Regions from separate parts of the Parageobacillus sp. KH3-4 genome, predicted to be linked through region 2. Evidence: riboswitches for the same ligand, from Rfam matches in the RefSeq annotation. Region 2 holds a riboswitch; the other holds the start of a gene.
The links. A riboswitch is a leader RNA that binds a small molecule or an ion and turns the genes downstream of it on or off. The one in region 2 is predicted to bind lysine.
Positions count from the first base shown of each region.

Region 1: another riboswitch for lysine. It lies ahead of MWM02_RS08100 (amino acid permease); the one in region 2 lies ahead of MWM02_RS04320 (aspartate kinase).

Region 1 is NZ_AP025627.1:1,547,717-1,556,089, forward strand. It holds gene thiM (hydroxyethylthiazole kinase) at 1-707, shown strand, start outside; gene thiD (bifunctional hydroxymethylpyrimidine kinase/phosphomethylpyrimidine kinase) at 722-1,525, shown strand; gene thiE (thiamine phosphate synthase) at 1,535-2,194, shown strand; gene MWM02_RS08085 (acyltransferase family protein) at 2,233-3,228, opposite strand; gene MWM02_RS08090 (H-type small acid-soluble spore protein) at 3,504-3,683, shown strand; gene MWM02_RS08095 (twin-arginine translocase TatA/TatE family subunit) at 3,758-3,925, shown strand; gene MWM02_RS08100 (amino acid permease) at 3,951-5,417, opposite strand; lysine riboswitch at 5,546-5,736, opposite strand; gene MWM02_RS08105 (YitT family protein) at 6,050-6,634, shown strand; gene MWM02_RS08110 (spore coat protein) at 6,769-7,062, opposite strand; gene MWM02_RS08115 (DUF892 family protein) at 7,086-7,271, opposite strand; gene MWM02_RS08120 (peptide MFS transporter) at 7,373-8,373, opposite strand, start outside.
Region 2 is NZ_AP025627.1:846,112-854,484, reverse strand. It holds gene MWM02_RS04345 (helix-turn-helix domain-containing protein) at 1-139, opposite strand, end outside; gene sdhB (succinate dehydrogenase iron-sulfur subunit) at 415-1,176, opposite strand; gene sdhA (succinate dehydrogenase flavoprotein subunit) at 1,180-2,937, opposite strand; gene MWM02_RS04330 (succinate dehydrogenase cytochrome b558 subunit) at 2,968-3,576, opposite strand; gene MWM02_RS04325 (YslB family protein) at 3,852-4,307, shown strand; gene MWM02_RS04320 (aspartate kinase) at 4,333-5,559, opposite strand; lysine riboswitch at 5,673-5,853, opposite strand; gene uvrC (excinuclease ABC subunit UvrC) at 5,923-7,695, opposite strand; gene MWM02_RS04310 (nucleoporin-interacting protein) at 7,714-8,373, opposite strand, start outside.

The sequences.
Region 1 (8,373 bases), 700 kb from region 2:
GTTTGCTTGCGTTAGGCGCTTCACCGGTGATGGCGTATGCGAAAGAGGAAGTCGCCGATATGGCCAAAATCGCCGGAGCGCTCGTTTTAAATATCGGAACATTAAATCAAACGGAAGTAGAAGCGATGGTCATCGCCGGAAAGTCGGCAAATGAAGCGGGCGTCCCGGTTATGTTTGATCCTGTTGGCGCCGGCGCGACGCCGTATCGCACGGAGACGGCGCGAAACATCGTTCGCAATGTGGCAGTATCGGCCATTCGCGGCAATGCGGCGGAAATTGCCAATGTTATTGGGGAAACGTGGAAGATTAAAGGAGTTGACGCTGGAGAAGGAAGCGGCGATGTCGTTGCTTTGGCGAAAAAAGCGGCGAAGCAGCTGAAAACGGTAGTCGTCATTACCGGAAAAGACGATGTCGCGACAGATGGAGAGACAATATATATCATTCATAACGGACATCCATTGTTAACGAAAGTAACCGGGACCGGCTGCTTGTTGACATCCGTGATCGGCGCTTTTGCCGCGGTGGAGCGGGATGTGCTAAAAGCGGCGGCAGCGGCGCTTGTCAGCTACGGGGTTGCCGCAGAAATCGCAGCAAAAAATGCAGGAGACCAAGGACCTGGCAGCTTCCAAATCGCCTTTTTGGACGCGCTTTCCCGCGTGGAAGCGGAGGAAATCAGCAAATACGGGCGCATCGAACAAGGAGAATGAAAGGAGAGAAAATCATGGTATATAAAGCGTTGACGATTGCCGGTTCAGACAGCGGCGGCGGCGCTGGGATTCAAGCGGATTTAAAGACGTTTCAAGAATTGCGTGTATTCGGAATGTCCGCGTTAACGGCGGTAACGGCGCAAAACACGCTCGGCGTGCAAGGAGTGTACCCATTGTCGCCGGAAGCGGTCGCGCAACAAATGGAATCCGTCGGCACCGATTTAGGAGCGGATGCGGTAAAAACGGGGATGCTGTTTAGTGCAGAAATTATTGAAGCAGTTGCCGCGAAAGTGAAACAATTCGGATGGGACCGTCTCGTCGTCGACCCGGTCATGATTGCCAAAGGCGGCGCCCCGCTGTTGCAAGAAGAGGCGGTAAGCGCGCTGAAAACATATTTGCTTCCGCTCGCGATGGTGGCAACCCCAAACATTCCAGAGGCAGAAGCGTTAACCGGCCTGGAGATTCGAACGATCGAGGACCGCAAAGAAGCGGCGAAACGCCTGCATGAACAGGGAGTGAAATATGTCGTAATTAAAGGCGGACACGACGATGACGGAGAGGAAACGGTCGATATATTATATGATGGCAGCGAATTTTTCTATTTCACAAGCAAGCGCATTGATACGAAACATACGCACGGAACGGGCTGTACGTTTTCCGCGGCGATCACGGCGGAGCTCGCCAAAGGAAAAACGGTTCAAGAAGCGGTGCAGACAGCGAAATCGTTCATTCAAGCCGCCATTGAGCATGAATTAGGCATCGGCCACGGCCACGGTCCGACGAACCATTGGGCGTACCGGGACAACCAAACACGGTAGGTGAGGAAATTGGCGCGGATCGCGAGTGAAGAGATGAAGCAACGATTGAAAGTGTATTTTATTATGGGAAGTGTAAACTGTAAAAAACAGCCATTCGAAGTGTTAACAGAAGCGATCGATGGCGGAATCACGCTGTTTCAATTTCGTGAGAAAGGGAGCGGCGCGTTTGCCGGCGAACAAAAATACGAGTTTGCCAAACAGCTGCAAGCCATTTGCCAAAAGCGCGGCATACCGTTTATCGTCAATGACGATGTCGAACTAGCGCTTGCTATTGATGCTGATGGGGTGCATATCGGGCAGGATGATGAAGATGCGCGCGTCGTCCGTGAAAAAATCGGCGACAAAATTCTCGGAGTGTCGGCGCATAATTTGGAAGAAGCGCAAGCGGCAGTCGCTGCTGGCGCTGATTATATCGGAGTAGGGCCAATTTATCCGACGAAATCGAAAACAGATGCGAAACAAGCCCAAGGCCCCGGGATTATTCGCTTTCTTCGCGACCATGGAATCGATATTCCAATGGTGGGCATTGGCGGCATTACTGCGGAAAATGCCGGCGAAGTGATGAACGCCGGAGCAGACGGCGTTTCCGTCATCAGCGCGATTGCTGCCGCCCCTTCGCCGCTGCTAGCAACAAAACAGCTCGTGCAAACGGTGTTTAATAATAAATAAAAGGTGCCGCATGTTGGGCACCTTCTTTTTTGCCATGTTTATGAAACAGCCTGTTTCTTTTTTGGGAATCGCCATTCTAAAAGCGATTGCATGATGCGGGCGATCGGCTCGCTTCCAAGCACAAGCACAACAATGACGGATAATCCTAGCAATAGCGGATAACCGTGAATACTCATAATAAAATCCGGAAATTTTGTTTCATGCAAATATTTTAAAATAAACCCGTGCAATATATAAATATAAAAGGTTCTTGCGCCTAATACCGAAAAAGAGAAACGGCGGTTTGGAACAAGCGCAAGAAAACAGAGCATCATTAACGTGCTTGCGCCATAAATAACCAGCCGTCCAAAAATTCCTTTTTCCTCTGGTACGCCGAGCGTATCGTATGATTTGGAGCCGTATAGCCATTCCTGCGGCAAATCGGGAAAACCAAAATGAATCATCATGAACATTCCGGCTAATGCGAAAAACGAAAATAAGCGCAGGCGCCATGCAAATAACCGTTCGATATCATGTTTATGCAGGAAAAATCCTAATAAAAAAAACGGAAAAAACGTAAAAGTGCGCGATATGCTTAGCCATTTTTCCGCATCGATCATACCCGCTCCCACTCCCAAGAGAAGGGAAAGCGATAGCGAAACAGGTTTTGGAATTTTCGCAAAGATCCATAATAGCAGGTTCCAACTGAATAAGCTAATTAAAAACCATAAACTCCATTGCGGAGTGAACAAATCGAATTCAATGGAATCTTTTTGGTATAAAAAGTAATAGTAAACCGAATACAACAGTTGAAAAATAAGATAAGGAAGCAATAATTTCTTTGTTATTTTTTTTAAATATCCTTTCTCATGAAATTTTTTTGCGAAATAACCTGAGATAAAGATAAACGCCGGCATGTGGAAAAAGAAGATCCAAATATATAAGCTATGCACCCATAGCACATCATCGATATACGGGCGGAGAAAGTGACCAAACACGACGAGGAGCATTAATACGAATTTGGCGTTGTCAAAGTAATAATCGCGCTCGCTCATAGTGTCTTCCTCCCTTCTTTCTATACCAATTCGAATGATACTTCTTCTTTTTCGAGGGGTCAATAGTATATCATTTTTTGGAAAGGTGTGAAATTTTAAATGATAAAAGAAAACGAACTGGAAACGACTGATATGGCCTAGTTATATAGGAAAGGAAAAGAGGGGGACGCTGAACAAATAGAGCAACTTATATGCCAAGATGAAGCGTTTTCGGAAGGAAAGTGCGTTAGCGGAAGATCGAGGCAATGCCGATAAGAAGGGAGGGAATGTTCATCATGGAAGTCATACGTGCAAAACAAATTGCTGAATCGGGAAAAATCGTGCCGGTGACCTACGAGGGGCAACAAGTAATGATTCAACACGTGGACGAGGAGCGAGAAATGGCGCGCGTTTATATGAAAAATCATCCGGAGAAAGAAATGGAAGTACCGGTTCGCCTTCTGCAAGAAGAATAATCCTATGCGATGGTGCTTTTGGCTCACATATGATATAATAAAAAAAAAATGAATAAACATATGGAGTGAATCGTATGAACATCGGATTTGGAGAAATCGCCCTTATCGTCTTTTTCGCGTTGCTCATTTTCGGCCCGAAAAAGCTGCCGGAATTGGGACAAGCGGCTGGAAAAACGCTGCGTGAATTTAAGAATGCGACAAGAGGAATTATCGATGACGAAGAGCAAAAAGCACAAAAATAAGGACTTGGCACGTACTGCTAAGTCCTTATTTTTGTTCCAGGTCACACTCATGCAATGGAACGATTTTCGTTTTTTTCACAAACTTATATCCAAGCCAGACGATAATAAAGAGCGGCAGGCCGATATACGAAACAAGAACGCCATACCAATCAATGGTTCCGCCAATAAATGCCTGATAGTTTTGCCCTAAAATCACAATGAGACAAACGACAAATGCAAACATAGGGCCGAATGGGAACCACTTCGCTTTATATGGTAAATCGTCCAAATTTTTCCCTTGTGCGATATACGCTTTACGGAACCGATAATGGCTGATGGCAATGCCGAGCCATGCAATGAACCCTGACATTCCGGAAGCGTTCAGCAACCATGTATAAACAACGCCGTCTCCAAAGAGAGATGCCAAAAAGGCAAGCGTCCCTAATGAGGAAGTGACAATCAGCGCATTGACCGGAACTCCGCGTTTATCCAGCTTCGCCAGAAATTTTGGAGCTTTTCCTTCGCGGGCTAAATCCCAAAGCATGCGAGTGGATGCGTACATCCCGGAGTTGCCTGCCGATAATACGGCGGTTAAAATGACCGCGTTCATTACCGAAGCGGCAAAGGCGATTCCTGCTTTATCGAATACAAGTGTAAACGGACTAACCGTAACATCGCCATTGGCAAGTCTTTCATCTGTATAAGGGATTAACAAGCCGATGGCCAGAATCGCTAATACATAGAATAGCAAAATGCGCCAAAACACCCGGCGAATGGCGCGGGGAATGCTACGCTTTGGATCTTCAGTTTCTCCAGCGGCGACTCCTAGCAATTCCGTTCCTTGAAAAGAAAATCCAGCTGCCATAAAAATTCCTAACATTGCCATAAAACCGCCGTGAAACGGGGCATCTCCGATGGTAAAGTTTTTAAAGCCAACCGCTTCGCCGCCCATGATCCCGACAATCATAAGAAAGCTGACAATTAAAAACAAGATGACGGTGGCTACTTTAATGAAGGAAAACCAATATTCTGCTTCGCCAAACCCCTTGACGGACAAGTAGTTTAAAAGAAACATAATTGCCAAACAAAGCGCGCTCCATAACAGCGACGGGCTATGCGGAAACCAAAATTTCATGATCATCGTTACGGCAGATAGTTCTGCGGCGATCGTGATCGCCCAGTTATACCAATAATTCCAACCTAATGCGAACCCTAACGCGGGATCGACAAATTTTGTTGCATATGTGCTGAACGATCCGGAAACTGGCATGTATGCAGCCATTTCTGCAAGGCTTGTCATTAAAAAATATACCATAGTGCCGATGGCGATATACGCGACAAGCGCTCCACCGGGCCCCGCTGTATGCACCGCTCCGCCGCTTGCTAAAAACAAGCCTGTGCCGATTGTTCCACCGAGGGAAATCATCGTTAAGTGCCGCGTTTTTAGCTTTCTCCGCAGCCCATCCGCAGAAACGGAGACGGTGCGGGGGGACATTTTTGCAGATGTTTTCATTTTAATATCAGCTCCTTTTTACTATATAGATATTCCGGTAGAAAATCAAAAATTTATGGAAAAGTCATAAATGAAAATGCCGTCGAAGGAGATTCGACGGCAGCGATACCTGCGGACATCAACTCTCCCATGAAGATAGCGCTCCATGCCCGTATAATGGCAGGCATGACAGTGTTGCCCCTGTTCGGCGACAACCCCAGCCTAGGCATTCAGAGAGCAAATGCCCAAGCTTCGGCGGCTTTTCCTTTCCGGCAAAGTCTTTGACGTGCTCTGCGTCTCGTTTGCCGTACTCATAAAAGCCGCGGCCTCTACTTCATTGGTCGAATGAGCGGCATATTATTCTATTATGTTAATATATTAATCTATTATTCCAATAATAGCAATAGAAAATGCATAAGGCGTCTTAATGTCCCTCTTTTTCATTTTTATTTAAATCGTTTTTCGCATGTTGCATCTAAGCGGTGGCAGTCGGAAAATTGATTATATTCTCAAGAAGGGTGATGTCCAAGTTTCATTTGCGTAAAAGACAAGTCTTTTGCAGCGACGCCATATATATAGAATATCGATGTTTTTCTGCGGTGTGCTAATTTCTTGTTGAAAAAGGTTTTGCAAAAAAGCGAGGTGTCGCTTTCATGGTAAAAAAAGTCGCTATTATTATGATCGGCAGCATGTTCCTTGCCATCGGCATTAATGTTTTTTTAGTCCCCCACCATTTGTTAGACGGCGGAATCATTGGAATTGGTTTGATCGTCAAATATATTTGGCATGTAAAAGCAGGGCTGACGATTATTTTGTTAAGCGTTCCTCTTTACATTATTGCCTGGTTTTATTATCGGCCGTTTTTTTACAATAGCCTTCATGGTTTGCTGTTTTCTTCTTTGATGATCGATATCTTTTCTGCATTGCGCGGCGCAGCTACGCTGGATCCCATCGTGAGCTCCGTTATTGGTGGAATTTTTGTTGGGATTGGAATCGGCATGATGCTGCGCGAAGAGACGAGCACGGGAGGGACGGATTTATTGGCACAATTTATTGCGAGAATGACGAACTGGAACGTCGGGATTGTTATTTTTATAATGGATGCCATTATTATTGCGGTGGGGAGTTTCGTCATTGATTCGACTTCGTTTCTTTATTCGTTTATTGTCGTAACGGTAGTCGGGATCGTGACGACGGTGTTAACAAGGCCAAGAGGGTGGAGACACAACATGATGTGATCCCATGCATATTGCCAGTGGGGCAAGTTCAGATGTTGCCTAACATTTCATGATAATCATGCGGCGAACGAAGGTCGGGAAAGGAGGAAAATGGGACTCGGCTTTGGCGGCTGAATCCCATTTTTATTCCGTATTTATCGTGTGTTGCTTGTTTGCAACGCTTGTCGTGCCGCTTGCATATCGATGCGCAATTGTTCTTGGACGTTTGCCGGATGGTAATACCCTTTGTTGATCATATATTGGCTAATTTGCTCATGCAGCTCGATCGCGTCGTTCAAGTGCTGTTTTAGTGTGCTGCGCACTTCTGGCGTGGCCGATTCGGCGATTGCCATCGCATAGCTTTTAATGGCGTTTTTGGCGCCGATTAAAAAGTCTGTCGCGATCATTTGGTCGTTAAGAACGTTTGTTTGTGTCATCGTGTTTTGCATCTTGTTTCACCTCTCGTTTCATTTTAAGATAAAAGGTTTTGCAAATCGCGAATTTGTTGTTGCGTTTTTTGGATATCTTGCTGGATGAGCGATTTCAGTTGCGGATCGGATGCCATTCCTTGCATGGCGGTATTTTTTGCAAAACAGACATTTTTGAATGCAAGCAGCTCATGAAGTTCTAACATTTCATGAGTTCCCATTGCTTTCATGCGTTTTCACCACCTTCCGTGACATAGTATGCGCGGCAGAAGAATCTATATAAATGAGAAATATTGTAAAAAAAGCTGGCCCAGCGAAGGGATCCAGCTTTTTAATTCATCATTCGCACAAGTTTTTTCGTAAACAACAGCAAAATAAGGCCCAATCCAATTGTCACACCGCTAATTACGCTGAAAATTTCCAAATAGCCTAAAGATTGTGTAAATGCTGCTAATTGACCAGCCAGCAACTGAGCGACACCAGTTCCCGCTAGCCATACGCCCATTAACACTGACGCTAGCCGAGCAGGAGCAAGTTTACTTACCATCGACAATCCAACCGGCGATAAGCAAAGTTCGCCGAGTGTGTGCAAAAAATATGTGAAAATAATGAACAATAAATTCGCTTTTGTGACGATGTGTTGTTCGTCGCTTCCTGTTTGTAATACGGCCGGAATTAATACGGCAAAGCCAAGGCCAAGCAAAATCATCCCGAGCCCCATTTTTGCTGGAATTGGCAAGTCGCCGCGTTTAGAATTCGAAAGCTTTGTCCAAATTAGCGAAACGATTGGTGCCAACACGATGATAAAGAATGGGTTTAATGATTGGAACCAAGAAGTAGGCATCGTCCAGCCGCCGATCGATTTATCCACGAATTTGTCCGTATATAACGTTAATGAACTTCCTGCTTGTTCAAATCCAGCCCAGAAGAAAATAACAAAGCACGTTAAAATAAAAATGACGGCGACGTTTTGTTTTTCTTGTTTCGTTAAAGGAGTTTTTGCTTTTGATTCTGTTTCTTTGTTTTGTTTAGCTGGCGCGCCGGTAGGTTGTTTGCCGATATCCCCTAAATAGCGGTTGCCAAATAGATTGAAAATGAATTGGCCAATAATCATGCCGATCGCTGCGGCCAAAAATCCGTACTTAAATCCGTAATGGATGACGCCGTTGATGTTCGTTGCGAAATATTTTTCCGCTAAAAATCCGCATACAAGCGGTGCAAATAGCGCCCCAATGTTAATTCCCATATAGAAAATGGTAAATGCGGAGTCTTTTCGTTTGTCGTTCGGGGCGTAAAGTTCTCCGACAAGCGTGGAAATATTGGGTTTAAAAA
Region 2 (8,373 bases):
TGTGGTTACGAACCGTTTTTTCACTAATAAACAGTTCTCTAGCAATTTCTTTTGTCGTCTTATCCTGAACTAATAATTCAAATACCTCTCTCTCTCTTTTCGTTAGCAACGGCTTCGGTTGAAATGATTTATCCTTCAAGTATTGTAACCCTCCTTGCTTTCACTAGACCTGAACTACCGGATGGGTATTATTCACCATATAGTATGTGAAAGAAAGGGTTACGGTGACGGAATTTCGCTTATCTAATAGAAAAATAGGTGTTTTTTCTAAACAAGCGCCGCTGTCTGAAACTGTTGAGCGTTTTCCGCACCGCCTCGCTCTAAGGAACAATTTTCCCTGTATGTTTTATTCATTTGTTCCCCATCCAACAAAAAATCCTCTTCATGAAAGGCATGAAGAGGATTTTCATCATATTATACTTCATCGCTGCCAAAGAAGTTGCGGAACATCTGAATAGTCGCTTCGCGGTTTAGCGCAGCGATCGAAGTCGTTAACGGAATTCCTTTTGGACAAGCCTGCACACAGTTTTGCGAGTTGCCGCAGTTCGCCAAACCGCCGTCTCCCATGATCGCTTTCATCCGTTCCGCTTTATGCATCGCGCCTGTCGGATGTGCGTTAAATAGGCGCACTTGGGAAAGCGGCGCAGGACCGATAAAGTTCGATTTGCTGTTGACGTTTGGGCATGCTTCTAAACATACGCCGCACGTCATACATTTGGAGAGCTCATATGCCCATTGGCGTTTCCGTTCTGGCATACGCGGACCAGGACCTAAGTCGTACGTTCCGTCAATCGGAATCCATGCTTTTACTTTTTTCAACGAATCAAACATACGGCTGCGGTCTACTTGCAAGTCGCGCACTACCGGGAACGTGCGCATCGGTTCCAAACGGATTGGCTGCTCTAATTTATCAATTAACGCCGTACATGCTTGCCGCGGTTTGCCGTTAATGACCATCGAACAAGCGCCGCATACTTCCTCAAGACAGTTCATTTCCCATACAACTGGGGTCGTTTTTTGCCCTTTTGCGTTCACCGGATTGCGGCGAATTTCCATCAGCGCGGAAATGACATTCATATTCGGGCGATACGGAATTTCAAACTCTTCTTCGTATGGCGCAGAATCAGGACGGTCTTGACGTGTTATAATGAGTCGGATCGTTTTTTTCTCGCTCATCGTTTACTTCACTTCCTCTTTCTTTTTCGTGTAGTCGCGTTTGCGTGGCTTAATTAACGATACATCAACATCTTCATAGTGGAACGCCGGTCCATCCGGAGTATAACGCGCCATCGTCGTTTTGAGCCACTCTTCGTCATTGCGCTCTGGGAACTCCGGTTTATAGTGCGCGCCGCGGCTTTCGTTACGATTGTAAGCGCCCAGCGTGATGACCCGCGCTAGTTGAAGCATATTGTACAATTGACGGATAAATGTCGCTCCTTGGTTGCTCCATTTCGATGTATCCGTTACGCTGATATTTTTATAGCGTTCAAGCAATTCTTGAATTTTTTCATCAGTCTTCAGCAACTTGTCGTTGTAGCGGACGATTGTCACGTTTGCTGTCATCCATTCACCAAGCTCTTTATGCAACACGTAAGCGTTCTCTGTTCCATCCATCGATAAAATGTTGTTCCAGCGTTCTTCTTCTTGTTTGACGTAGCGATCGTATAGCGATGACGGCATTGCGTCTGCCGATTTTTCCAAACCGCGAATGTATCTGACCGCGTTTGGCCCGGCAACCATACCACCGTAAATCGCTGATAATAAGGAGTTCGCTCCAAGACGGTTAGCGCCGTGAATGGAGTAATCGCATTCGCCAGCAGCAAACAGCCCTTTAATGTTTGTCATTTGGTCATAATCGACCCATAAGCCGCCCATCGAGTAGTGTACAGCTGGGAACACTTTCATCGGCACTTTGCGAGGATCTTCGCCCATAAATTTCTCGTAAATTTCAATAATACCGCCGAGTTTTACGTCTAGTTCCTTCGGATCTTTATGGGAAAGGTCAAGATATACCATGTTTTCCCCGTTGATACCGAGCTTCAAGTCAACGCAAACGTGGAAAATTTCTCTCGCTGCGATATCACGAGGCACAAGGTTTCCGTAAGCCGGGTATTTTTCTTCAAGGAAATACCAAGGTTTTCCATCTTTATATGTCCAGACTCTTCCGCCTTCCCCGCGGGCCGACTCACTCATCAACCGCAATTTATCGTCTCCCGGAATTGCCGTCGGATGAATTTGGATAAACTCTCCGTTTGCGTAATAAGCACCTTGTTGATAGACAATAGACGCCGCCGAACCTGTGTTGATGATCGAGTTCGTCGATTTTCCAAAAATGACTCCTGGCCCGCCTGTCGCCATAATGACCGCGTCTGCAGGAAACGCTTTAATTTCCATTGATCTCAAGTCTTGCGCGACAATTCCGCGGCAAATTTGTTCATCATCTAAAACAACGCCTAAAAACTCCCATCCTTCATATTTCGTTACAAGCCCCTCTACTTCATGGCGACGCACTTGTTCATCAAGCGCGTATAGTATTTGCTGCCCCGTCGTCGCTCCTGCGTATGCAGTGCGGTGATGCTGCGTTCCACCAAAGCGCCGGAAATCAAGCAACCCTTCAGGAGTACGGTTAAACATGACTCCCATGCGGTCAAGCATATAAATGATACCCGGAGCCGCCTCGCACATCGCTTTTACCGGAGGCTGGTTTGCTAAAAAGTCGCCGCCATATACGGTATCGTCAAAATGTTCCCAAGGAGAATCGCCTTCCCCTTTCGTGTTAACCGCGCCGTTAATCCCACCTTGCGCACAGACAGAGTGAGACCGCTTTACAGGCACAAGAGAAAATAACTCAACAGGCACGCCTGCTTCCGCGATTTTAATCGTTGCCATTAGTCCAGCTAGACCGCCACCAACTACGATGATTTTTCCTTTTTTCATTGCTACTCACTCCCTAAAAGATTGCTAGTATTAAGCAAATGCTAAGATGGCACGAATGCCGACGATGGAAAGCGCGACAAAAATGATCATTGTCACGTATGTAAAAACTTGTTGTGAACGAGGAGACACCGTTAACCCCCAGCTTACACAGAAGGACCATAAACCGTTTGCAAAATGGAACACCGTTGATAAAATTCCGACAATATAAAATGTAAGCATAGCCGGATTATCGACGATATTCGCCATCATTTCATAATTTACGTCCGCTCCAAATGCGGCTTGCACTCGAGTTTCATATACATGCCATGTCACAAAAATTAATGTGATGATTCCGGTGATTCGCTGCAACATAAACATCCAGTTACGGAAGTACCCGTAACGCCCCACGTTAAATTTCGCCGTAAAAGCGATATAAAGCCCATAAATGGCGTGGAACAACAACGGAAGAAAAATGACGAATATTTCTAAAAAATAACGAAACGGTAAATTCTCCATAAAGGAAGCAGCGCGGTTAAACGCTTCCGGTCCTCTTGTCGCAAAATGGTTTACGACTAAATGTTGCACTAAAAAGATCCCCACTGGAATGACTCCCAACAGTGAATGGAGCCGACGGTAATAAAACTCGCGATTTCCTGCCATTATGTAAACCCCCTTTAAATAGTAACAACGATGAAAATAGTGCTCCCCATCCACAAAGAACATTAATGATTAATAGAGTTTGTAACTGCTTCCATTCCCATTAATCATTGTGTCACATTCATTGTACTCCCACATTGCACAAAGCGTCAAGAAAACAAAGTCACAAAATGTTCAAACGTTTGAATATTAAAACAACATCTAAAAATCATCAGAAAGATAATGCATGCTCCCCTGCGTTTCGTTATAATGTTGATAGATAGAAAGAGGGGAAGCATGTGAAACTACCATCACTAGAAGAACAATATAAGGCATTAGAAGACATTCATATTTCCGCATTTGGCTCTGAACTAATTCGACAAATTCTTCTTCCTGAATTGCTCGGGAAAGAAACAGCAAACATTTTATACTGGGCTGGTAAAAGCTTGGCGCGCCGCTATCCGCTAGAAACAATGCCCGATATTATCGCATTTTTTGAAAAGGCCGGATGGGGAGCACTTTCCATTGTCGAAGAGCGCAGCGACGAGTTGCATGTCGAATTGACAGGCCCGATCATTACCGCGCGGTTCGCTCTTCACGAAAATTGTACGTTCCAGCTGGAAGCGGGCTTTCTCGCCCAGCAAATCGAGCACCAAAAGCGCCGCGTTGCCGAAGCGTTCGAACAGCAAAAGAAACGGGTTAATAAAGTACTAATCATTATTAAATGGGATCGCAAAGATGAAATAAATGGCTAAGAAGCCTGCGCAGCGCAGGCTTCTGTCATTTTGCGTGCGCCTCTTTCGCTTCATCGGCGAGTTCGAACGCTTCATGAAGCGCTTCAACTGCTCGTACCATGTTTTCTTCGTCAATCACTGTGGAAATTTTAATTTCCGATGTGCTGACCATTTTTATTTCAATTCCTCTATTCGCCAAAATTTTAAACATTTTCGCGGCTACTCCCGGATTGGAAATCATGCCGGAGCCGACGATCGACACTTTGGCCAAACCGCTTTCGTATTGCACGTTCGCTCCTTCCAAAGATTGCAATACTTGAAGCGCTTCTGGTAGGTCTTGAGTGTGAATCGAAAAAGAAACGGACGCTTCTTCTGAGTTAGTGGCGCTCTGAATAATGATATCTACATTGATGCCGCGATTGGCAAGCGCTGTAAAAATAGTCGGCAATGTATATAAACTATTTTGGATTCCATATACTGTCACTTTCGTTACTTGATCTTCAAACGCGATTCCTCGCACGATTAAATGCTGTTCCATTGAAACTTCCTCCCTTACGATCGTTCCGCTTTCGTTTTCCATGCTCGAACGCACTTCGAGCGGCACTTCATAATTTTTCGCGAATTCAACGGCGCGCGGATGCAGCACTCCCGCCCCTAAGTTGGCTAACTCAAGCATTTCATCATAAGAAATCTCTTTTATTTTTCTTGCCGTTTTTACATAACGCGGATCTGTCGTAAACACGCCGGTTACGTCCGTATAAATATCGCACTTGTCTGCTTTTAGCGCTGCCGCCAGCGCCACCGCCGTCGTATCGGAGCCGCCGCGTCCGAGCGTGGTAATTTCCCCTGTTTCCGTCACCCCTTGAAATCCCGCAACGATCACAATCGCTCCTTCATCGAGATGGCGGCGGATTCTCGCCGTGTCAATGTTCATAATGCGGGCATTGCCATGCATTTCTTCCGTCGTAATTCCCGCTTGCCATCCCGTTAACGAAACGGCCTTGTATCCTTTTTCATAAAGCGCCATTGCAAGCAGCGCAATGCTCACTTGTTCTCCCGTCGAAAGAAGCATATCCATTTCGCGCTTGTTCGGATGATGGGAAATTTGTTTCGCTAAGTTGACAAGTTCATCGGTTGTTTTTCCCATCGCTGAAACAACGACGACGACTTGATTTCCCTTTTTTGCTTCCTCAACGACCCGATTCGCCACATGTTGAATTCTTTCGATCGAACCAACAGACGTTCCGCCAAATTTTTGTACAATAATTCCCACTCTGTCTCACCCTTTTACCTATGAATGTCGCTTATTGCTTGCAAATAAAAACAGCAATGAGAGAAATCCCATTGCTGTGCATCACGAAACGAAAAAATCGAATTCGCCCCGCACAGTGAGATAGCTCTCCAAGATGAAACCCATCTTGACAGTCCTACATTTCTTAAACGCAGGACCAGCGGAAAAAGCAATGAGACTTTTTCCACTTCGGCGAAGCTCCCCTTTCCACATCCATCTTCGGAACTCATTTTCCTCCGAATGTGTACTCTTGAAGTTCGCGCCTCTATCTTCACTTCGGCGTTTGGAAGCGTATAAATATAAAATTTATTGCAATCATATCAAACTTTTATGTCGTTGACAATATTATTCTCGCAATTTCTCATAAATTTTTTCGGCGACGGAGCGCGGAATGTTCGCTTTTTGCAATTCTTCCACCGTCGCTTCCTTCATGTTTTTAATGGACCCGAAATGCTTTAACAACGCTTTTTTCCGCTTTTCCCCAACGCCAGGGATGTCATCCAGCAAAGAGCGCAACATCGTTTTTCCGCGCGTTTGCCGATGAAATGTCACCGCAAACCGATGCACCTCATCTTGAATGCGTTGCAATAAATAAAACTCTTGACTGTTTCGCTCTAATGGAACGATTTGCGGCGGATCGCCCATGATTAACTCGGATGTGCGGTGCTTATCATCTTTTGCAAGCCCGGCAAGCGGAATATCAAGCCCTAATTCGTTTTCAAGCACATCCCTTACCGCAGCTAAATGTCCTTTTCCGCCGTCAATAATAATTAAATCGGGAAGCGGAAGCTTTTCTTTCAGCACACGCGTATAGCGCCTCCGCACCACCTCGCGCATCGATCCATAGTCATCCGGTCCCTCCACCGTTTTGACTTTGTATTTGCGGTACTCTTTTTTCTCCGGTTTTCCATCGATAAACACGACCATTGCCGAAACAGGATCGGTGCCATGAATGTTGGAGTTATCAAACGCCTCAATGCGATGCGGCGTCGGAATCCCCAACATTTTTCCTAAGTTTTCGACCGCTTTGATCGTCCGTTCTTCGTCCCGCTCGATTAAGTAAAATTTTTCTTTTAAAGCAATTGCCGCGTTTTTGCTCGCCAAATCGACAAGTTCCTTTTTCTTTCCTCTTTTCGGCTGAACGACCGTTACTTCCAGTAACTGCTCGGCAAGCTCCCCGTCAATGTCGACAGGCAAAATGACTTCTTTCGGCTTAAAGTGGTTCGCTTTTGCATAAAATTGTCCTAAAAATGTGAGGAGCTCTTCATCCGGGTCTTGATACATCGGAAACATCGATACATCGCGCTCAATCAGTTTTCCTTGACGAATGAAAAATACTTGCACACACATCCAGCCTTTGTCATACGCATAGCCGAACACATCGCGATCAACGAAATCATTGATGACCATCTTTTGTTTTTCCATCGTCGCTTCAATATGGGCGATTTGATCGCGGTATTCTTTCGCCCTTTCAAATTCGAGCGCTTCGGCCGCTTTCCTCATCTTTTCCGCAAGCTCTTCTTTCACTTCTTTATACCCGCCGTTTAAAAAGCGGACAATTTGCTCAACGATTTCTTTATTTTGCTGTTCGGACACCGGATGCACGCACGGCGCAAGACATTGCCCCATGTGATAATATAAACAGACGCGGTTCGGCATAGTCGAACATTTGCGCAGCGGATAAATGCGATCTAACAGTTTCTTCGTTTCGTTTGCCGCCTGCACGTTCGGATACGGTCCGAAATATTTTCCACCGTCTTTTTTCACTTTTCGTGTAATGATTAGGCGAGGATGCTTTTCGGCGGTAATCTTGATAAACGGATAGCTTTTGTCATCCTTAAGCATCACGTTATATTTCGGATCATACTTTTTGATTAAGTTCATTTCTAAAATAAGCGCTTCGACATTCGAAGAAGTGACGATATATTCAAAATCGGCAATTTCGTTGACGAGCCGCTGCGTTTTTCCGTCATGCGTGCCGGTAAAATACGAACGCACGCGGTTTTTCAGCACTTTTGCTTTGCCGACGTATATGACGGTGCCATTTTTATCTTTCATCAAGTAACATCCCGGCTGCTCCGGGAGCACGGCTAATTTTTCTTTTAAGTGATCATGCATCATAACCACTCCATTACATTAATTCAGCCATTCATACAGCGTAATGTTTCCGTACACCGGATCTGACAGTGTGCTGGAACGATACGTTTTCACTTTCCGCACATGACGAGAAAGGGAAACCCCTTGCTTTTGAAATCCTTTGACCACATGATCAGTCATATAAATTTTAACATGCCGATAGTTCGCCTTGTCCTGTAAAAAAAATGAAAAGTGCAGCACATCTTTATGCGGAAAATCCACATCGAGGTATTGGAGCACACGCGTTTCTTCCCATGTATACAAAACGAATTTCTCTTTGCTTTTTTGTAAATCATACGCTAACTGGTACGTTGCTGGCAACTGTAGCGCTTGTTCGCGCAGATGCCATGTTCCCGTTACGAATTGCACAGCTAACACAGCCACTGCGATACTCCAACGATACATAGACATATGATTGCGGATATAGCATGTCCATCCGTAAAATAAAACGAGATGAATAAGGGGGAGAATGTGCCGCGGCTTCTCAATGTTTTGGGCAAATAGCGCCCAAAGAAAATACGCAAATCCGGAAACGAGAAGCCAGCGGGGAAACATGGATTTCCTCATCCGCCATATCGCCGCCCATGCCACGATATACAAAAAAAGCAGGATCACGTTTTGGCTTGCTATTCCTGTCCATAAAATATTATAAAACAAAAA